DNA from 3 places in the Lysinibacillus sp. CNPSo 3705 genome. Region 1 is predicted to be linked to each of the others. Evidence: riboswitches for the same ligand, from Rfam matches in the RefSeq annotation. Region 1 holds a riboswitch; each other region holds the start of a gene.

Evidence for each region. A riboswitch is a leader RNA that binds a small molecule or an ion and turns the genes downstream of it on or off. The one in region 1 is predicted to bind cobalamin.
Region 2: linked by a shared signal. The riboswitch ahead of PVA17_RS15845 (ABC transporter substrate-binding protein) and the one ahead of cobT (nicotinate-nucleotide--dimethylbenzimidazole phosphoribosyltransferase) in region 1 are both predicted to bind cobalamin.
Region 3: linked by a shared signal. The riboswitch ahead of PVA17_RS08415 (FecCD family ABC transporter permease) and the one ahead of cobT (nicotinate-nucleotide--dimethylbenzimidazole phosphoribosyltransferase) in region 1 are both predicted to bind cobalamin.

The regions. Positions count from the first base shown of each region.
Region 1 is NZ_JAQZSD010000098.1:3,328-11,178, reverse strand. Features, by position in the region: gene PVA17_RS23215 (alpha/beta hydrolase family protein) at 1-854, shown strand, start outside; gene PVA17_RS23210 (MarR family winged helix-turn-helix transcriptional regulator) at 972-1,421, opposite strand; cobalamin riboswitch at 1,706-1,882, shown strand; gene cobT (nicotinate-nucleotide--dimethylbenzimidazole phosphoribosyltransferase) at 1,997-3,052, shown strand; gene PVA17_RS23200 (trimeric intracellular cation channel family protein) at 3,237-3,842, opposite strand; gene PVA17_RS23195 (methionine gamma-lyase family protein) at 4,288-5,538, shown strand; gene PVA17_RS23190 (MerR family transcriptional regulator) at 5,808-6,182, shown strand; gene glnA (type I glutamate--ammonia ligase) at 6,267-7,601, shown strand; gene PVA17_RS23180 (CotD family spore coat protein) at 7,731-7,851, opposite strand, start outside.
Region 2 is NZ_JAQZSD010000037.1:26,763-34,613, forward strand. Features, by position in the region: gene PVA17_RS15820 (TetR/AcrR family transcriptional regulator) at 407-976, shown strand; gene PVA17_RS15825 (CPBP family intramembrane glutamic endopeptidase) at 973-1,731, shown strand; gene PVA17_RS15830 (threonine ammonia-lyase) at 1,758-2,702, opposite strand; gene PVA17_RS15835 (YwiB family protein) at 2,908-3,339, shown strand; gene argS (arginine--tRNA ligase) at 3,339-5,006, shown strand; cobalamin riboswitch at 5,865-6,047, shown strand; gene PVA17_RS15845 (ABC transporter substrate-binding protein) at 6,301-7,266, shown strand; gene PVA17_RS15850 (FecCD family ABC transporter permease) at 7,263-7,851, shown strand, end outside.
Region 3 is NZ_JAQZSD010000014.1:60,593-68,443, forward strand. Features, by position in the region: gene PVA17_RS08395 (hypothetical protein) at 100-408, opposite strand; gene PVA17_RS08400 (DNA topoisomerase III) at 586-2,760, opposite strand; gene PVA17_RS08405 (RNA polymerase sigma factor) at 3,980-4,477, shown strand; gene PVA17_RS08410 (anti-sigma factor) at 4,467-5,144, shown strand; cobalamin riboswitch at 5,824-6,007, shown strand; gene PVA17_RS08415 (FecCD family ABC transporter permease) at 6,199-7,188, shown strand; gene PVA17_RS08420 (ABC transporter ATP-binding protein) at 7,189-7,851, shown strand, end outside.

The sequences.
Region 1 (7,851 bases):
ATAAATATCCGGTTCTATTATTTTCTCACGGCTTTGGCAGTACTAGAATGCAAAGTTACTCCCAAATGGAGGAATTAGCAAGTCATGGATACTTTGGTGTCAGCGTTGACCATATAAATGATGCAGCCTATACGAAGTTCCCAGATGGTCGGGAAATCTTGAACCAAACAGACGCATATTCTTATTCATTTAATATTGAAGACGAAAAAGATGTTAAAACACGATCAAAAGATATGAGCTATGCGCTAGATCAATTATCAATGATAAATGATAAGGATCCTCGGGGTTTATTTACTGGAAAGATGGACATGGACAGAATCGGCATATTTGGTCATTCATATGGAGGTTCGACAGCTGCTCAAGCATTGTTGGATGATAGTCGGATTTCTGCAGGAATCAACATAGATGGACCTTTACATGAACCGGTGGCCAGCTCAGGTTTTGAACAACCTTTTATGTTTATTTTAAATGAAGACTATCTCTATATATCCGATGAAGAAATTCAATATACGAATATCACCTCGGAGGAATTTCAAAAGTATCATAATAAAATTACAGAGCTTGCTGATTTTCACTATAAAGAGGGAATAAAGGGAGACACTTTTATGCTTACTTTTATCGCAGGAGATCATTATACGTTTACAGATTTCCCCTTCCTATCTCCTTTATTGTCATGGAATATTGACGTAAATCAATTTCATCAAGTAATGAATCGCTATATATTGGCTTTCTTTGATCACTATGTGAAAGGTGCAGATCCTGATGTATTGCTTAATAAAGAGAAAAAGGAAGATAAGTTTTACTATTATAAAACTAATATAAAAAGTGATTTAACGGATGAGAATAATAAATAGTTAAGTTTGGTTAACTAAACAGTTGTATCTCCTTAGTTTAGGACATCCAAAAAGAAAAACTCCTTTTGGTAGGTGAGAGGCGATTGCTTGTCCACCTACTATAAAGGAGATTATATTTTAACGCTCATTGTCTTTTTTAGACTCGACAATCTTACTTAATGTATCAAGAACATTTTTTAACTCTTTTAAGCTTACTTTCGAATAATATTTTTCTACAAGAATGTCGTCAATTTTTTTTAGAAGCTGATGAAACTCTTTGCCCTTTTCCCCAAGATAAATAAAGGTCTCTCTACGGTTGATTGAATTCTCTTGACGATATATCATTTTCATTTCTTCGAGCTTTGAAATTACTTGGCTAACTGCACTTTTGGAAATATCAAAATGATTTGCGATATCTTTCGCAATGACCGGCTCATGGTGAATGATATAAGACATAATAATTTCTTGTTGAGGCGTTAAGTGAAAGTTCGCTAGTTCCTCAACCTCTTTGGTTTCTTGTAAAACTAACAACTTGAATTGTTCGAATTTTTGATTAATTTTGTCTGTAATTATTAAATAGTCATGCACAGATGTATCATCCCTAATTCATTTTAAAGGTTTTGGTTAAGTTAATATTACTTAACTATTATATATTTGTCAATTATTAAAGATTTTCGAGAGATATGAAAAAAAGTTGTTTAAATAAAACCTTACACAATAGATCGATTACGTGAATATGAGATATAATATTCGCTTTCTTGTCCCGGCTGATTCTTGAGTCACTTGGAAAGTCAGACTAAGAAAAGTTGGCAAGAAATATGCGATTCCACTAATATATTGACACAAAAACTACTTTGACGTAGATTTAAAGTAATTGCATAAAAGCATTAGGTGCCCATTGCGGGAGAATAGGGAATAAAGTGAAAAGCTTTAGCGGTCCCACCACTGTAAAAGGGAGTTTCATAGAGAATGCCACTAGCATCGTTCTGGGAAGGTTCTATGAAATGTTGAAATTGAGCCAGGAGACCTGCCTATCTGCTTCGGTTATATAGACGATGGAAAAGTCTGTAGTTTATTTGTTATGGAATAAACTACAGGCTTTTTATTTTTTCTCTAAATCATTCTTCAAGTTACAAGGGCAAAAAAGGAAGGGGAAATTTTCAATGCAATTATTACAACAGACGATTCACAACATTCAAAGTGCTGACTACAAAATGATGGAGAAGGCACGGGAACGCATAGATGCACTTTGCAAGCCACCTAGAAGCTTGGGGAAACTGGAGGCCCTTGCTGTGCAGCTATCCGGAATTACAGGCGAACTATTTCCTGCGATTGATAATAAAGCAATTATTGTCTGTGCAGCAGATCATGGTGTTTGTGATGAAGGGGTAACATCTAATCCACAAAATGTGACAGTCTTTCAAACATTAAATTTTCCTAGAGGCGGAACTGGTGTCTGTGCTATCGCAAAAATCACAGATGCAAAAATTGTTACAGTTGACGTTGGCGTAAAAGAAGATATTCCTCTTGATGCTGGTGTTATCGTAAAAAAAATTAAATATGGCACGGACAATATGGCAAAGGGCCCTGCTATGTCAAGGGAAGAAGCCATTCAATCTGTTGAAGTAGGAATTGAAGTAGCTACGGAAGAAATAAAAAATGGGATAAATGTACTCGGGACAGGTGAAATGGGTATTGGTAATACAACACCGAGTGCTGCCATATTATCGGTTCTTTGTGAATGTCATCCGAATGAAGTGACAGGCTTTGGTGCAGGTGTTGGACCAGGGGGGATAGCGCATAAAGTACAAGTCATTTATGATGCTATTGCATTAAATGAACCAAATCGTGATGATGCTATAGATATTCTTGCAAAAGTTGGTGGATTAGAAATAGGTGCTATGGCTGGGGTGATACTTGCTGCCGCTGCACATCGTAAACCTGTTGTTATTGATGGTTTCATTTCTACCATCGCTGCCCTTATCGCTTATGAACTTGAACCTAACGTAAAAGACTATATCATTCCTTCGCATGCCTCTGAAGAACCAGGTGCAAAAATTGCCGCTGACATGCTAGGAGTTGAACCGATGTTACAGATGAATATGCGATTGGGGGAGGGCTCTGGTGCAGCTTTAGCCTTTCCCATTTTGGACGCAGCGTGCTCTATGATGAAAAATATGGCTACTTTAGAAGAAGCAATGTTGCTGTTGAAAAAGTAACTTTATTACGCGGATCACGGTGTGTGATAAACGAAGTCGTGGATAGAACAGCCAAAGTGATGGATAGAACCGTCAAAATCGTGGATAGAGCAGCCGAAGTCGTGGATAGAACCGCTAAGAAAAAATGAATTTAAAAATTCAAGCCCAAATCTCAGATTTGGGCTTTTATTATGCAACAGTATAACTATGCTCGATTCAACTTCCGTAACGGTAAACGCCATTTCTTCATATATGAAAGTATTCTTAGTACTGTGATCACACCAAATAATACATATAAAAAGATATCCCCTGAAAATAGTTGAAGTCCTATGATAAGCCCGGCTAATGCTGCCCAAACACCATAGATTTCTTCGCGGAGGACTAATGGTTGTCGTCTAGCTAATAAATCGCGAATAATTCCACCACCTGACCCTGTTAAGACAGCAGCTACAATAACTGCACTGATAGGCATGTCGAGCTTCACAGCATAAAGGGCACCTTGAATCGCAAATGCCGATAATCCAATAGCATCAGTGACATTACCCCAACGATGCCAATGCTGAATGAGTCGATGTGGAAATAAAAAAAAGAGCGTAATAGCTGCAATGGCAATTTGGAACATTCTATCCTGCCCCCACAGTGTTGTTACAGGTAAACCTATAAGTAAGTTTCGTATAGCTCCACCACCAAAAGCAGTTACGATACCGAGTATATATACACCGAATAAATCGTATTCTTCCTCCATTGCAATTATTGCCCCGGAAATTGCGAAGGCAATTGTGCCAATGATACTAAAAACCTCCCAAGCCAACCCTTTCACCCCTTATGTGAATAAATCATTTTATGTTGTTGTAGATTAGTTACTGTATCTACAAGTTTTCGCAAAAAAAGCATCGACTTATGATTTGGAATTATCAGATACTAAATATTTTATTATAGCAGAATTAAAACTTTAAGTTCGTAATTCAACTTCTTTTCAGCAAATGTTTTGTGTAACGTAAGTGAAACGGCAGTTACAGAAATATCCCAGCACTATAGGTGGATGAGATAAATGCGGATTTAAGTTACTTCAAGGTATCCAAGCACCCTGTGCCTGTCGCAAAAGCATCGCTAAAAAGAAATGAAAGCCTTCGTTGGATGTCACGCAATTATGCCGAGTCCTGATCTTAGTGCCTAATGAAATTAGCAAGCTTTGCAGGCAAGCTCACAAATTGTTAAGATAAGATTTGAACAAATGTGAAATGGAGAAGAACAGTATGACTTTTACAACCAATTTATCAGAAGAAACACTAGCATTAGCTGCTAAAATAGAAGAAAAGGTACGCCCTTTTCATGCAAAGGTAGAAGACATGGCGTTCTTCAATCAACAAAAAGTGCTTGCCGCGTTCCGAAAGCATCAAGTAAGTGACTATCATCTGCACCCGTCTAATGGTTATGGCTATGATGATGAGGGGCGTGACAATCTAGAACGAGTTTATGCAGAGGTCTTTGGAGCGGAGGCTGCCATTGTACGTCCGCAAATTATTTCTGGTACACATGCAATTACACTTAGCTTATTCGGAGTACTACGTCCGGGTGATGAATTACTTTATATTTCGGGTCAGCCTTATGATACATTGCAATCAATAGTGGATGGTGGCGATAAAGATACTGGCTCGTTAAAAGATTATAAAATCGGTTATAGCCATGTGGATTTAATCGATAATCAAGCGATCGATTGGGAAGGTGTTGCAGCTGCAATTACACCAAACACAAAAATGATTGCTATCCAACGTTCGAAGGGCTATGCAACACGCCCATCCTTTACCATTTCGCAAATTACAGACATGTGTGCAAAAATCCGTGAATTAGCACCGGATGCAGTTATTTTCGTTGATAATTGCTACGGTGAATTTGTTGAGGCACAGGAACCGACAGAGGTTGGGGCTGATTTAATAGCAGGCTCACTCATTAAAAATCCTGGCGGTGGCTTAGCGAAAATTGGTGGTTACATTGCTGGCCGTGCAGATTTAGTAGAAAAATGTGCTTATCGTATGACATCACCAGGTATAGGTGCTGAAGCAGGAGCAACATTAAATACGCTTGGTGATTTCTATCAAGGATTTTTCCTTGCACCACATGTTGTATCTCAAGCTTTAAAAGGTGCGATTTTCACGGCTGCTATGCTAGGAGAAATTGGTATGATTACATCACCCAGCTATGATGCTAATCGTACAGATTTAATTCAATCGGTTTCTTTCCAAACTGCAGAACAAATGATTGCCTTTTGCCGTGAAATTCAAGCGAATTCACCAGTTAATGCGCACTATGCACCTGAGCCCGCTTATATGCCTGGCTATGAGGATGATGTCATCATGGCAGCTGGAACATTCATTCAAGGTTCTAGTATTGAGCTTACAGCAGACGGTCCTATTCGTCCGCCATTTACAGCATTTATTCAAGGTGGGTTAACATACGAACACGTAAAATTTGCAATTTGTAGTGCTGTTCAAAAAATCCAAAAATAGGTAAATAAAAAACTATTCAAAATTTCTATTTTGAATAGTTTTTTATTTATAGATGAAAAGACGTAGAAATGTATTAAGACATCGGGCGCCCCGGGGGAAGCACCAAGTCGGAACGGAAATCAATCTCCACGTTAGGATAATAATCTTCATTTTTTATAATTATTGTCATTTCGAAAAAAATATTTTAACACATGTCAGGAAACCTTACATGAGTGGTTGACAGTGTAATTTTTTCGTTATATTATTAGCAGGTATTGGAGGGGACTTAAATGAGTCGTGAAATTAGACGAACTATGCCGTTATTATCTATGAATATCGTAATGCAATTGACCGAGCTGTCGGCACGTCAGATTCGTTATTATGAAGAACACCATTTAATTGAGCCGCACCGAACAGAAGGTAACCGTCGAATGTTTTCATTAAATGACGTCGATGTATTGCTAGAAATAAAAGATTACTTGGAACAGGGTATGAACATGGCAAAAATTAAAAAGCTGTTCGCTAAAAAGAATGAACCTGTTTCAACAGATGAACAAAATTTAAGTGACTCAGAATTGCGTCGCATCATGCGTGAGGAAATGCTTCAAGCGCAGCGCATGCAAAAATCATCCATCCGTCGTGGGGATTTATCTCGATTCTATTAATAAAAAGCAACATCGTTAATTACTTTATTAATAGGGTAGGGTAATGATAAAAAAGCTAGACATTTTATAGGAGTGTGGAAAACTGTGGGTAAATACACAAAAGAGGACATTAAACGTCTAATCGAAGAAAAAAACGTAAGCTTTATTCGTCTACAATTTACAGATATTCTTGGCACAATCAAAAATGTTGAGATTCCTGTAAGCCAATTAGACAAAGCTCTAGAAAACAAAATGATGTTTGATGGCTCATCTATTGAAGGCTTCGTACGTATCGAAGAATCAGATATGTATTTATATCCTGATTTGGATACTTTCGTAGTGTTCCCTTGGACTTCTGAAAAAGGGAAAGTAGCACGTTTCATCTGTGATGTATTCACTGCTAAAGGCGAGCCGTTTGCTGGTGACCCACGAAACAACTTAAAACGTATCCTTAAGAAAATGGAAGACATGGGCTTCACAAGCTTCAATTTAGGGCCTGAGCCAGAATTCTTCTTATTTAAATTAGATGCAAAAGGTGAACCGACACTAGAAGTAAATGACCACGGTGGTTACTTCGACTTAGCACCAACTGATCTTGGCGAAAACTGCCGTCGTGATATCGTATTAGAGCTAGAAGAAATGGGCTTCGAAATTGAAGCATCTCACCATGAGGTAGCTCCAGGACAACATGAAATTGACTTTAAATATGCAGATGCAATTACAGCTTGTGACAATATCCAAACGTTTAAATTAGTTGTTAAAACAATTGCTCGTAAACACGGTTTACATGCTACATTTATGCCAAAACCATTATTCGGTGAAGCAGGCTCTGGTATGCACTTCAACGTTTCATTATTTAAAGGCAAAGAGAATGCATTCTACGATGAATCTACTGAACTAGGTCTTTCTGAAACGGCGATGCAATTCATGGCAGGTGTCCTTGCTCACGTTCAAGGCTTCACAGCAGTGACAAACCCTACAGTTAACTCTTATAAACGTCTTGTACCGGGTTATGAAGCGCCATGTTACGTAGCATGGTCAGCTCAAAATCGTTCACCACTTATCCGTATCCCATCAGCACGCGGTCTTTCAACTCGTGTAGAAGTGCGTTCTGTGGACCCATCTGCTAATCCATATTTAGCGATGGCTGTTATTTTAGAAGCTGGTCTTGAAGGTATTCGCCGTAGCTTAACACCTCCAGCAGCTATTAACCGTAACATTTACGTGATGTCTGATGAAGAGCGTAAAGCGAATGGTATCGCAAACTTACCAGCAGCACTGGACGATGCTTTAGTATTACTTGCTCAAGATGAAGTAGCGCAAGCAGCTTTAGGTGAGCATATCTATGCAAACTTTAAAGAGGCAAAAGAAATCGAGTTTGACATGTATCGTACAACCGTACACCAATGGGAACGCGATCAATATTTAAAAATGTACTAAAAATAGTAACCGAGTACCTAGTAAAGGTGCTCGGTTTTTCTTATGATCAATAGTAAAGATAGAAGTAGGTAAGCAGTATGCTATAAAAAAATGAAGCGATGAGGTATTTCTAACCCCATCGCATATTTTTTAATAGCCCATATGATGATGACCCATATGATGACCCATATGATGGCACATATGATGATGGTCCATGTGATGGTGTCCCATATGATGGTGTCCCATATGATGATGTGGCATATGACAAGGA
Region 2 (7,851 bases), on a different contig from region 1:
GGGTGTGCTAAAATGGGCGTTTGGTATTTTTTAATCTTATTTGTAGGGCTATTTCTCGTAATTAAAGGAATATTTATGAGAAAGCAATCTTTGTTAATAAAGAAAATTAGTTTTGTATTTGTAGGATTATTATGTATTTCATGCTCAATATTTATGTTTTCGCCAGGTAGTGCAGAAATAATTTCGGATCTGTTAAATTTAAAATAACGAATATCTGGGGCTATAAGTGGGGAAGCGTAATGAGCTCACTTTTAGCCTTTTTCATTCCAGACATCATAGTATTGGGAGTTTAAGGCTCATTTATAAAGTGAGCTTTTTTTATTTTGAATACTTTATTGACAGTGGTAGGAAAATACTGTTATATTATAGGTAACTAATGTTACCTATTGGGAGGAGGCAAATTTTTTTGGCACCAAAAGAGCGGTTTACAGAAGAAATTTTAATGGATTGTGCTTTTGAAATGGCTAGGAAGAGTGGGATTGATAGTGTTAATGCAAGAGATTTAGCAAAAGAATTAGGTTGTTCGACAAAGCCTATATTTCGATTATTCTCGAGTATGGACGATTTAAAGTATGCAATATATGAAAGGGCTAGCAATCTATACAACGAAAGAATGTTTCAGGGCTTGCAAGAAAGTTCTTTTTTTGGAATGGGGTTAGCTTATATTAATTTTGCTCGCGAGGAAAAAAAGTTATTTGAGCTGTTATTCCTATCCAACAAATATAAGATCACGAGCTTTTCGGAATTGGTAAATGATGTAGAAAACCAAGGGATTATAGCGCTAATTTCTAAATTAACAGGATTAACTCAAACCTCTGCTAAATCTCTATTTATCGATATATGGTTAACTACGCATGGTATAGCGACAATGTGTGCGACGAATACTTGCGATTTAGACAGCTCGGAAATTGAGGGTATTTTAAAAGATGTTTTTGAAGGCGTTAAACTAAAATTATTGAATGGAGAGAATAAATGAGAATAAAAAATTCACCTATTCTTTTATCGCTACTATTTACTTTGCTTGCGCTTGTTTTTCCTTTCGTAGCTGGTGTAATTATAGCTGTCAAACATATAAGTAGCTTAAGCTCTATAGTTTTAATTCAATTTATTGCCTTTGCAGCTGGTGTACTAGTTACTCTTTGGATCATGAAAAAAAGTAGATTCTCTTTCCAAGATTTCGGATTTAGAAAGTTTAAAGCAGAGGCGTGGATAGCGTTTATCATTGTTTCTGAGCTGGTTACATTCTTGAATGGTATGACTGATAAAGATGGTTTTTCTGCGCAGTATGTATTTATTTTACTGCTATTTGTTATTGCCGTTGGTTTTTGTGAAGAGCTTATTTTCCGAGGCTTAGTTTTCAAACATTTATCAGCAAAAGGGCTTAAAGTGGCTATTATAGGTTCCTCAATTTTATTTAGTATTGGACATTTTACAAATTTACTTTCCGGTCAGGATTTTTTAATGACATTACTACAGGTTACTTATGCATGCCTCTTTGGGCTAGTTTGTGCAGAAATTGTAGCAAAGACAAAAAGTATTATTTTCCCGATTGTCTGGCACGCTACGCATGATTTTATTGCATTCTTGACCGATAGTGAGCAGAATGTTCTTGCTGTTTCTATTTATGTCCTTCATTGTTTAGTGTTAATGGGTCTCACAATTTATTTCTGGAGAGCTTTATTTCCTAAAAAGGCTGTTATGAATTTAAAAGATTCTGAGAGTTACGTTTAAACGACAAGCAAAAAAGCATCTACTCATTAAATTTGAGTGGATGCTTTTTTGAATCCGACATTTCCTCCAGAAATAAGGAAGCACACTTTTTCATTTTTACGAATAGGTAAAATTCCTTGCAGGGCAGCGCCAATGCCGATAGAAGAGGAGGGCTCTGCAATAATTTTACCCGCAGAGAGTAAGGTTTTCATCCCACGTTGAATCATTACTTCATCTACACTTACAATCTCATCGACAAGCTCTTGAACAATTGGAAAGTTCCGTTCTCCAGGCTGTAAAGTTAGTAGAGCATCAGCCAAAGATTTGTGTTCCGCTAAAAGCAATCTTTCGCCTGCCTCTAAGCTTTTTGTATAACGCGAAACAACAGCAGGCTCCACACCAATTATGTTGATATGAGGGGCCATGGATTTAACAGCTGTTGCAACGCCACTAATTAATCCACCACCGCCAATAGGAACAACAATAGTATCGACTTCAGGAAGCTGTGCTACAATTTCCAATCCTACTGTTCCTTGTCCTGCTATAATATCGTAATCATCATAAGGATGTATGTTGCAATAGCCATGATCACGACTAAGTTTTTCTGTTAGTGCATGTCTTTCTGCCAGCTTACACTGTACAACTTCAGCACCTAAGGCAAGTATTCCATCAACCTTAACGCTCGGAGCTGAATCCGGTAGAACAATGGTCGCCTTACTATTTAATAGCTTGGCAGCATAGGCAACACCTTTACCATGATTACCAGAGGATGCAGCAACTACGCCTTTTTGTAGTTGTTCTAGTGGCATGGAAAGCATTTTATTGAGAGCCCCTCGAAGCTTAAAGGAGTTTGTTTTTTGCAAATTCTCGGCTTTTATGTAGACGTGACATCCTAAAAGCTGATCGAGCCCATTTAATCGAATAATAGGTGTTTCAAATATATAAGGAGAAATTCTTCGTTTAGCAGCATGAATTTGTTCAAGTGTTAACATAAGCAACCCTCATTTCGTTAAAGAGATTGAAAATTCAAACTTTATAACATAACTGTAGATTTACAGGGAAATTGTGTCAATACTTAAATGGTAAGTAATTCTGAACAAACATCGGATAGAATACTTACTTCTATCTTGAAAAAATATGAGGATTCATCCTATAATAAAAAGGTTATAGTAAAAACAATAAAAGGGAGCGTCCATAATGGCGAACGAAGCAAGATCGCAGGTGAACATTAAGCTCATTTCTAGGATTCACCCGATTGATGGGGAGTCTGAAAGTTATGAAATGTGGCTGACAGGGCAGCTACTTGAAAAAGCAGGAAGCATATATTTGAAATATGAAGAGGTGCAGGAGGATAAAACCATCCGCACAACTATGAAGCTAGGCAATGAACAGGCATTAATTATGCGTAATGGAGCAGTAAAAATGCGATTACCACTTAACATAATTGAACAACAAATGGGTCATTATGAGAGTGATTTCGGTTCAATGCCACTCGTCATTGACACGAAAGAAATGACATTTACAAAGCAGGCAGTAAGCGGAGATTTCCATGTACAGTACGATTTACTAATGGGTGGGCAATCCGTTGGCAATTATACATTAGACATTACATTTACGGAGGTACAATGATGAACGCAGTAGAACAAGTACAACAAGCCATTAAAGCAGCGATTGCACAGGCTGTTGAAAAAGCTGGCTTAGTCGAGGCTGGCACACAATTAAATATTCACCTTGAAACACCAAAGGATAAAGCAAACGGAGATTATGCAACAAATATTGCTATGCAATTAACGAAATTAGCAAAAAAACCACCTCGTGCAATTGCAGAAGCTATTTTGGATAATCTTGACACAGCAGGCACAGATATTGAGAAAATCGATATTGCTGGTCCTGGCTTCATGAATATTACTGTGCGTAAAGATTTCTTATCAGGTGTAGTAAAAGCAGTACTTGAGCAAGGTGCTGATTATGGTCGTTCTAATGCTGGCGCAGGAGAAAAAATTCAAATTGAATTCGTATCTGCGAATCCAACAGGTGATCTACATTTGGGTCATGCACGTGGAGCTTCTGTAGGGGATTCATTATGTAACGTGCTAGATATGGCAGGTTACGAAGTATCTCGTGAATACTACATTAATGACGCGGGTAACCAAATTAATAATTTAGCGTATTCACTAGAAGCGCGTTATAAGCAAGCTTTAGGAATGGATGCTGAGATGCCAGAGGACGGCTACCACGGTCAAGATATTATTGAAATCGCTGGTAAACTAGCAGGCGAGCATGGCGATGCAATTTTAGCAAAATCTGCTGAAGAACGTTTTGCATTTTTCCGTCAACATGGTTTAGCGTTAGAATTAGACAAGTTAAAAACAGACCTTGCAAACTTCCGTGTAAACTTTAATGTGTGGTATTCAGAAACTTCACTATACGAAAACGGCAAAATCGAAGTAGCGTTAGATAAACTAAAAGCAAATGGTCATGTATTTGAAGAAGACGGTGCTACTTGGTTCCGTTCAACAACATTTGGTGACGATAAAGATCGCGTGTTAATTAAAAACGATGGTTCTTTCACATACCTGACTCCAGATATCGCCTACCATGAGGACAAAATTGTACGTGGCTTCGATAAATTAATTAATATTTGGGGAGCTGACCACCACGGCTATATCCCACGTATGAAGGCTGCTATTCAAGCGCTAGGCTACGACCGTGATACACTTGAAGTAGAAATCATCCAAATGGTTCAACTTTATAAAAACGGTGAGAAGTTCAAAATGTCTAAACGTACAGGAAACGCTGTTACAATGCGTGAGCTTGTAGAAGAGGTTGGCTTAGATGCAGTTCGTTATTTCTTCGTGAAAACGGCGGGTGATTCTCACATGGACTTTGACCTTGATCTTGCTGTATCTCAATCAAATGAAAATCCAGTGTATTATGCACAATATGCGCATGCACGTATTTCTTCCATTTTACGCTCAGCGAATGAGCAAGGCTTTGCTGCAACAACAGATCATTTAACGCTGTTAACTGCAGAAAAAGAAATTGATTTACTGAAAAAAGTGGGCGACTTCCCGAAAGTGGTAGCAGATGCTGCGAAGCACCGTACACCACACCGTATCGCCAACTACATTCAAGAAACAGCAGCTGCATTCCACAGCTTCTATAACGCTGAAAAAGTATTAGATGCTTCAAATAAAGAGCTAACAGAAGCTCGTTTAGCCCTTATTACTGCTGTACGTACAACAATTGCCAACGCATTACGCTTAATCGGCGTATCTGCACCGGAAAAAATGTAATAATCGTCTTTCTAGCCCCGGCACAATCATGTGCCGGGGGTTTTATGTTTTAGGAAGCAAGAGCGGTTGAGGCGAGGGAAAGAGTGGCCGGGTTGAGGGGAAGATTCCGGGGCGACGGAAAGAGCAGCCGGAGCGACGGAAAGAATAGTCGAAGTGACAGAAAGAATATGAAGCGACGGAGGGAGCAGCTAGGGCGACGGAAGGAACAGTCGAAGCGACGGAAAGAACCGCCGAAGTGACGGAAAGAATCAGAAGCGATGGAAGGAGCAATCGAAGCGACGGAAGGAACCGCCGAGGCGACGGAAAGAATAGTCGAAGCGACGGAAGAGACAGCCCAAGTGACGGAAGGAACCACCAGAGCGACAGAAAGAATCTGAAGCGACGAAAGGAGCAGCCGGGACGACGGAAAGAATAGTCGAAGCGATGGAAGAAACAGCCGAAGTGACGGAAAGAACCACCAGAGCGACGGAAAGAATCTGAAGCGACGGAAGGAACCGCCGAGGCGACGGAAAGAATAGTCGAAGCGACGGAAGAGACAGCCAAAGTGACGGAAAGAACCACCAGATTCAGCGGGTGTCCAACACCAGATGAAATAGAGGAACTCAATCTAAGAACGCTACGTCCTGTGGCAATGACTGAGTGACCAACATTATATTGGCGAATGTCACGGAATTGGAAAGAAGTTCACATAGGATGTTAGCCTAAAATCATCGCATCCATGCGATAACGGCTAACTGACCTGCATCACGCAGGCCTAAGCACAAAGCCAATCCCGACGCAATTATGCCAAGGCATAATGGATTGTTTAGAAGTCGTCTCGAATGGAGGCGACTTCTTTCATTTTCATGTATAATAAAATCAACTGAATATTATAAAGGTTCTTTACTTAAGTAAAGTGAAAAGGGAAATCGGTGTAATTCCGATGCGGTCCCGCCACTGTATGTGTGAGTTTTTTCAATCTGCGCCACTGAAAATTTCGGGAAGGCTTGAAAAAGCGTATGAAGCACAAGCCAGGAGACCTGCCTTTATGGAAAACACGTTGTAGCCTACGAGGATAGGATGGTGGATTTTGTATATGTATTTTTGTGCAAATTTAACCCCCTCATTATTTTTTGATGAGGGGTATTTGTTTTGGAAGATGAATGTCGATAAATTTGAAAACATGGGCGAATGTTGGTTAGAAGTTCGCGATGTTGATATACCCCTACAATGTTAGGTATCAAAAACTAAAACGTATCGATAAATCAGAAAAACAATAACAACTATATGCACAAATAGACTGAGGAGGATTCACATGAAGAAAATTTGGAAAATAGGGTTATCAGCATTTTTAGCTATTGGCTTACTTGCTGCATGTAATACAAAAGAGGCGACAAATGACAAGCCGTCATCTTCTGAGCAACAAGGGACAACAAAAGTAGACCAAGCAACATTCCCAATGACGATAAAGGATGCTACAGGCAAGGATATTACGCTAGAGGCACCTCCTGAAAAAATTGTCTCACTCATTCCGAGTAACACAGAAATTTTATTTGGCCTTGGCTTAAATAATGAAATAGTTGGTGTGACAGATAATGACGACTATCCACCAGAGGTTACTAAAAAAGAAAAGGTTGGCGGTATGGATTATAATATTGAAAAAATTATTGCTTTAACGCCGGATATCGTTTTTGCGCATGCGTCGGGTATGGGTTATTCAAAAGGAGCTATTGAACAGCTTGAGGCGGCAGGTGTAAAAGTATTTGTTGTAGCGGATGCAAAAAACTTTAATGAAACTTACACAACAATTGAACAGCTTGGTCGTGCAACAGGAAAACTAGAAGAGGCTAAAAAAATTGTTGCAAATATGAAGGCAAAAGTTAAAGAAGTTGAAACAAAACTTGACGGTGTTGAGGCGAAAAAAGTCTTTGTAGAGTCGTCTGATGAGCCAGAAATTTATACAGCGGGTAAAGGTACATTTATGAATGAAATGCTAGAAATGATTCATGCCGAAAATGTGGCAGCAGATTCAAATAGCTGGTATAAAATTGATGCTGAACAAATTATCGCAAAAAATCCAGATGTCATTGTTGTGGCATATAATTACGTACCTAATATTTTAACGAAAATTCCACAACGTGCAGGCTTTGAGACAATCTCTGCCGTGAAAAATAACGCCATAGTACAAGTGGATGAAAATATAACAAGTCGTCAAGGTCCTCGTTTAGCAGATGGTCTTGAGGAATTAGCGAAGGCCGTCTACCCTGAGGCGTTTAAATGAGTAAAAAAATTGTAGCCTATGTAACAGCAATAACGCTTCTAATTATTAGCATCTGGTGTGGCGTGGCGATAGGCTCGGTTCATATTCCGCTAGAAGTATTGTGGAATAAGGCGGCTGATGAAACAGCCGCCAATATTTTATGGAAAATTCGATTACCTCGAGTTTTGCTTGCGGGGCTTGTAGGGGCGTCACTTGCAATTGCAGGGGCCGCTTTTCAAGGCTTATTAAAAAACCCTTTGGCTGACCCTTATACGTTAGGTGTTTCCTCTGGTGCATCAGTTGGCGCAGTTATGACGATTTTTTTTAGTATATCAATACCTGTTGTAGGTCATTTTACATTGCCGACCTTTAGTATGATAGGTGCCATATTAACGATGGTAGCTGTTATGGGCTTTGCTAGAATAGTAGACCGCTCGTTAAAAATGGAAACTCTAATTTTAACGGGAGTTATATTTAGTTCATTTTTAGGTTCCTTGATTTCTTTAATGATTGCATTATCTGGTGAAGAGCTTCGCCAAGTTATCGGATGGCTGCTCGGCTCAGTATCGATGCGTGGTTGGCCTTATGTTCAGATGATTATCCCGT
Region 3 (7,851 bases), on a different contig from region 1:
TTGTCCTTGGCATGTTTCTCATTGAAGGGCGGCTTTAATGGAGGAAATATTCTTTCCGTCGTTTCAATGGTTTCATCCGTCGCTCTGCCAATTCATCCGTCACTTCAGCGCGTTCATCCGTCGTTCGCGAATCTTTCCGTCGTTCCTCCGTTCTTTCCTTCGTTTCAATGGTTTCATCCGTCGCTCTGCCGATTCATCCGTCACTTCAGCACGTTCATCCGTCGTTCGCGAATCTTTCCGTCGTTTCGACCGTTCCTTCCTTCGTTTCAATGGTTTCATGCGTCGCTCTGCCAATTCATCCGTCACTTCAGCACGTTCTTCCGTCGTTCGCGAATCTTTCCGTCGTTTCGTCAGTTCCTTCCTTCGTTTCGATAGTTCCATCCGTCGCTCTGCCGATTCTTCCGTCACTTCGGCGGGTTCTTTCGTTCGCGATCATAGAAATGATCAAACTTTTTTAGAATGATTCAATAAAATATAGAAAGAGCATGTTTTGATTATTCCTTTTTTAAAACATGCTCTTTCTTTTTGCCTATCAAGGCATAGACTAATCTTTATTTTTAATTTATACAAACGATTTTCAATAAGTTATTGTGGAAATTTAAAATTAATCTTTCGCTCCTTTTTATCCCAAATAAGGTGGGCATTAAAAGTTTTTTCGCCTTTTTGAAATCCTTTTATCAAGTCTGTTTCACCAGCTGCCAAGAGTTTTTTCATATTCGATTGTGAAATAGTTTTTCTTAAAAGTTTCTTTGAAACCGAGAATTTACAATTTGCTGTTTTATAATTTGAACAACCGTAAAAAGTGCCATGATCTATGATTGATCCTTCGCAAAGGATACATTTCCCAACAACTGTTTTTCTTTTAGTATATTTTTTAGAATACGGATTATTTGCAGTGATTTTATCGACTGTATTTTGATTAAATGACCATTCCTTTTCACGCTTGTTAGCATCTGAAATCAATTTGTCAGCAAGCTTTTTTACTTGTTCCATAAATGCTTTAGGAGAAGCGTTGCCTTCACCTATTTCAGATAGTCGTTGCTCCCATTTGGCTGTCATGGAAGGGGACGTTAAGATACTTTCACCTAGTGCCTCAATGAGTAACATTCCTTTAGCCGTTGCGAATACTTGGTTTTTCTTAACTTCGATATAGTTTCGATCTTTTAATGTACCAATAATTCCAGCGCGTGTAGCTTCAGTACCTAATCCTTCCGTTTTCGATAGGACCTTTTCTAATTCCGCATCTTCTAAATGTTTACCCGCTGTTTTCATTACAGTAATCAAATTTCCTTCAGAATAACGATTTGGTGGCTGGGTTTCACCTTTTTTTACGTTCGCTTTCGCAACGATACCTTGCTCATTTTCATGTAATAGGGGGAGCAGTTCATCTTTGTCTGTAGGTGAGTTATCTTTAGAATGATAAATAACCTTACGCCAACCTTCTTCTATTAGCACTTTGCCCTTAGAGATGAACTCTGCACGTTTATCAACAAGTGAATGAATCGTTGTGTAAGAAAATATGGCATTGTTGTAATGTGCTGCAATGACTTGTCTTGCAATTAAATCATATATTTTTTCTTCTTCTGGACTTAGCATTGCTACGTCTGGTATTTGCTCGGTAACAATAATTGCATGGTGATCGGTTACTTTTTTTTCATTCACAAATCTTTTATTATTCATAATTGAACTTGTCGGTGGCGGAAGAAGACCTTTGTATTTATCAATTTTACTTAAATGCTCTAGTATCTTTGGTAGTGTTTTTGCTTCTTCATTCGTTAAAAATTGTGAATCAGATCTTGGATAGGAAACAACGCCCTTTAAATAAAGTTTTTGCAAAATATCCAGCGTATTTTGTGGTGACAATTTATAAGCTTTGTTTGCTGTAGCTTGTAATGCAGATAAGTTGAATAACAATGGGGGAGCATATTCCTTTGTTTCTCTTTTAATACTATTAATTTCTACATTTTTATTGAGACAGAAATTAGCAATCGCAATGGCTTGTCGTTCCTCTTGAACTCTTGAAATGTTATCTTTATGCCATTTTGCTTTTAACAATTTTCCATCGAAATCAAACTCTGTTTCTACTTCCCAAAATGGTTCTGATTTAAAATTTGCAATTTCATGCTCTCTTTTTACTATTAGTGCAAGTGTAGGTGTTTGTACACGACCAATTGAAAATACATCTTTCACGCCATTTCTTTTGAGGAGTACCGTGTATAATCTGGATGTGTTGATGCCAATTAGCCAGTCTGCACATGAACGACTTAGTGCTTCAAAATATATATCGCGTGTCTTCTCTTCTGGTAGTAAATTAGCAAACCCATTTTTTACAGCGTTTTCTGTTAAAGATGATATCCATAGACGTTTCATCGGTTTATTAACACCGCATACTCTTAAAATGGTGCGGATAATCAATTCACCTTCACGCCCAGCATCACCACCAATAATGATTTCTTGAATGTCTGATCTTTTTACTAAACTTTTGATTACATTAAATTGTTTATACTTTGACTTAGTCACTTTATATTCAAATCGATCTGGAATAATAGGTAATGTTTCTAATGTCCATTTTTTCCATGTAGAATTATATTCTTCCGGGGCTTTCAGTTCACATAAATGTCCAATCGCCCATGTGATAAGTGCTCCAGCTGGAAAGTAGGTGTTTGGCTTAACTTCGAAATAACCCGGTTTTTTTGTAAAAGAAAAGGGGGCAGCTAATTTTGCAGCCTGGTCTGGTTTTTCTGCAATTACTATCTTCATATGCACTTCTCCTATTAATAATAATTACAACTTTATGTTTAATAATTATAAATGAATTTTAAGGATAACGGTTATATTAATATTTGTGTCCATCTTTTATTAAGAACTCTAATTAGGTTGACTAATAATCTAGGCTTTTAGACATTTTAATAAGTTAAAATTACAAACCATGAAACAACACCGCCTAAAAACTATACTGAAAAAACAATATTACGAGTGATGGATGTGATAAAGTGATTGAAAATGAAGATAGTAACGAAATCATGGAGGCTATGTTTTAAGCGGTTATAGCATTGGTACCCCGTCTACTCGGGCAGAGACGATAAAGAAACTTATTACAGTCGGCTATATAGTTATGCGAAATAAAAATTTAGTGTGTAGGAGCTTGGTAAAAACTTGATAGAAACTTTTCCTGTAAGAGATTTATTTGATTTAGCGTTTACTGGTAGATTGGAAACCATTTTGAAAAGAGTAAGTTTACGAAGGAACAGTTCCTACATTTAATTGTTAATTTTACCGGCAATGCCGTTGAAACGATTAAAAATAGTGAAGATGTAACACTCAGTAAAGTTACACGAGCGAAAAAGAAATTTGAAGCAGTGGGGAAGTGCCCATTATGTGGTCATAGCGTGATTGGAGGCCAAAAAAGCTTGGGCTGTAATAACTGGAAAAGGGGCTGTAAATTTGTCATCTGGAAAAGCATAGAAGAGGGAGCCTACTAAAAATAATGGTGAAGAAATTGCTAGCTAATGGAACGGTATTGGTAAAAGGCTTAACAAGTAAAAAAGGGTCTAAATATGCTCAATTAACATATGAAAAATATCCAAACAACGAATATTTTAGTTAAAAGGTGGAATTTGAAAAATAAGGATTAAATTAAGAATTGACTTTTTTAAAAAATAGTTTTCTACGAAATGAAGGTTATTTTAACCTAATGAAATTAATCTGAACAAATATTATTCTTAGGAAATAATCAAGTGGACATAATAAAGATAGAAGAGAAATAATTTTTTTTAAAAAAACTGTAACGAATTAATAAAATTTTGGATATATGAATGATTAACTTTTTAAGTAGCTTGACTTATAGTTGGAAAAAATTATTAAAATGAAATTAAAGATAAAGTGATATCTTATATTTATCAACCAAACGACCGCTATTTGGAGTTTTTCAAGCTATTTGAAGTCATATATTTTTCATACTAATGAAAGGAGGTAAACTGTGAATAAAGATAATATATTTCAAGAATACGGAGATTTCGTTTTTAGATATTTATTGGCACTAACTAATAATCATCAAATTGCTGAAGAGTTAACGCAGGAGACGTTCTATCAAGCGATTAAGTCTATAAACAAATTTTATGATAATGGAACAGTGAAATTTTCTACATGGCTATGTTCTATTGCAAAAAATGTTTGGCTACAGGAACTGAATCATGATAAAAAAAGAAAGCAATTATTAGAGTCATTAAGTGATATGAAACCATTAACCTCCAACTTAGAAGAAGAATATTTTAGAAAAGAAGATAAAGTTAATTTTTTCAAGCAAGCTCATCAACTGAGTGATAAAAAGCGTGAAATACTTTACTTAAGGTTATTAGGTAATCTTTCTTTTAAGGAGATTGGTTCTATTGTTGGAGAAACTGATAATTGGGCAAGAGTTACATATTATCGTGCAAAAAAAGAATTAAGAGAGGGTGTAATAAAATATGAACCATGATATTTTTAAAGATTTAGTACCCAGTTATATAGAAAAATTGACTAGTGAAGAAACTACTAGACAGATGAAAAAACATATGAGCGAATGTGAAGAATGCAAAAAATATGTAATGGAAATGCAAGAAGGTTTTTTGGTAGAAAATACCCGTGAAATTAATAAGGGAAAGGAGAGTATTGATTATTTAAAAAAAGTGCGTTTCAAAAATAGGAGAAAAATTTTCGTGGTCGCAGGATCATTACTAGCTTTCTTTCTCATTATATCTGTGAGTTATTATTTTCTTTTTGTCCATATGTGGATAGCAGATGAGAATAATGTGCAAAAAAACATTCAACGACATGGAACAACAGTTACTTTGACATTCCAAACCAAAAGTAACAATCGTTATCTTTTAGCTATGGAGGATTCTAGAAATAATAAATATAAAGATGAAATTATTATTTATGAGAGTTGGAATATTCTAGCTGATAAGAAATGGAATTTTTTCTCTGAATTAGCGAAATCCCACAGGGACGGTGTTAACATCACATATACCTTCTTAGATGAAAATACTCTATTACTCAACAATGGTGAAGAAAAAGAATTATCCGATGAGGACAAGATAAAAATTCAATTTAAAAATAATACAGAGGAAATAAGATTAAAAGATTTATATAATTTAAATCACTAGCGTCGAATTAAAATAATTCAAATATATTGTTAAAAACTTAATTTTCTGCGATATCATCCGTGCATAAAAAAGTCTTTATCATGGTTTGGGAGGTAGTCAACCATCCGAATCCAAAATAAAGGACATAGAAAATGGATAAGTTTAAAAACATCATTTGAACAATGGTTTTCACCGATTCTTTACACAAATGGAGAAATTAGTTTACAAAGAAGCTTCATATCGCTTCATTTTTGAAAATTATTATTGTTTGCGTAGCTGAATGAAACCGAAAGTCTACGTACCATTAGTGACACGCTTTTATTAGACGACTACAAAAAGCAACGTTTTTAGAATCCATCAGTTTTCACAGTTAGATTGGCGATTAAACCAAGTGCCAACTGAGTTTTTTCAACATATTTATTAAAATAGATAACCAAAAAATTTTATTTTGTTAAATTAAGATTATCCACACTAATATTAAATATAGAGAAGAAGGCGATTCCTCATAGTGTACTGTGAGGAATTTGTAAGGTAAGATAAATCACTATCTAAATTTATTTATTTTTCTAATAATAATTAATGTTCAATAGTTCTGTTTTATAGCTATTAATAGCTCGTTTATCACCACTTTTACTTGATCGTAATAAATAATATAATTGCTATCTGGAAAATATTCTGATATTGTTCCTCTTATAACTTAATAAAATATTATTTTGTTGGTGCGAATGACTTGTTCGTTTGCTTAAAAGGGAAATCGGTGCAAATCCGGTGCTGTCCCGCAACTGTAATGGAGAGTCTATACAATATGTCACTGTAGCGAGCTATGGGAAGGCGTATAGATGATGAACCTAAGCCAGGAGACCTGCCAATAAAAGTCAACAAACTTACATAGAACCACGAGGATGGTTGTAGTGACTGGGAATCGACGCCCTTTATTTAACTATGACATCCTCTTGTAGATAAGGGGATTTTTTTTATGCCCTTTGCTTTAAGAGAGGAGAGCGTTTTGAAGAATCCAACAACAAGAAAAATTAACTTACTTTTAGTCGTATTAACGGGTGTCGTTCTAATATCTATGACGTTAGCGATCATGGTAGGCTCTGTGTCTATTACACCTAGTATTGTATGGCGCATTATTTTATCGCATATCCCGTTCAACCCACTTGGCATTACATTGGATTGGAGCCGTTCACAGGAAATCATCATATGGCAAATTCGTACTCCCCGCGTAGTACTTGCCATAATAGTCGGAGCGGGGCTTGCTATTTCGGGTGCTGCTATTCAAGCTTTAGTTCGTAATTCAATCGCGGACCCCTATATTTTGGGGGTATCTTCCGGTGCATCTGTCGGGGCTACATCTGTTATTTTACTTGGCACTTTTTCATTTTTAGGTATGTATGCGCTATCATTTGCTGCTTTTATAGGTGCGACAATTGCAGTACTGATTGTGTTTTTCTTAGCACGAGTTGGGGGACGAATTTCAGTTGTTCGATTATTATTAGCCGGAATTGCCGTGTCACTAGTTTTGTCAGCAATGACGAATTTTATGCTGATGATGACGAAGGAAGAGGGGGGCATAAAGGCAGTGATCTATTGGATGATGGGAAGTTTGGCCGGAGCGAAATGGGTGAATATAATGATTCCGTTCGTAGTTTTAACGATCGTCTACATAATTTTACGTCTACATGCACGCCATTTGAATTTACTTTTACTTGGCGAAGAATCTGCTGTTACGCTAGGGGTTAATTTAGAGAAATTTCGATTGCTACTAATTTTAGTAATTTCCCTATTAACAGGTGTCCTTGTTGCTGTAAGTGGTGCAATTGGCTTTATTGGCCTGATTATTCCACATATCGTACGTATGATTGTCGGCTCAAATTATAAGTTTGTACTGCCAGTTAGTGCATTAATTGGTGCGATATTTTTAATATGGGCTGATGCAGCTGCGCGCATTGTGATTGCACCTGAGGAAATGCCGATTGGAATTATAACGGCTTTATGCGGATGCCCATTCTTTATATGGATGTTGCGTAAGCAAATGTATTCTTTCGGGGAGGAGAATTAAATGGTATACGTTGCAAAAAACGTTACTTTTGCCGTGCAGCAGGTGAAAATATTAAACAATGTTTCTGTACATATTCAAGAACGCGAGTTTGTGGGCATAATTGGCCCTAATGGCAGTGGGAAATCGACCCTTTTAAAAAATATGTACCGTATGCTACAACCCCAAGAGGGAGAAGTATTTTTATTTAATGAAAATATTTACAAGCAATCTTCAAAGGTGGTAGCAAAGCAACTTGCCGTCGTAGGGCAGGAAACACCAGTACTATTTGAGTTCACTGTTAAAGATCTTGTGGCAATGGGACGTACACCGCATAAAAGGCTTTTGGAAGTAGATACAAAAGAAGACCTAGCTATTGTTGAGGAATCGATGCAGCAAGCAGGGGTACTGCATTTAAGTGAACGTACTTTTAGTTCCTTATCTGGTGGTGAGAAAAAACGGGTCGTTGTGGCAAGGGCATTGGCGCAACAGGCTAAGGTTATGGTATTAGATGAGCCAACGAATCATTTAGATATTCAGCATCAACTCCAGCTCATGGATTTAGTACGGGGCTTGCCGATTACGGTCATTGCAGCCTTGCATGATTTAAATATTGCAGCAACTTATTGCGATAAAATTTATGTTTTAAAGGACGGAGAAATTGCGGCATATGGAACTCCGTTTGAT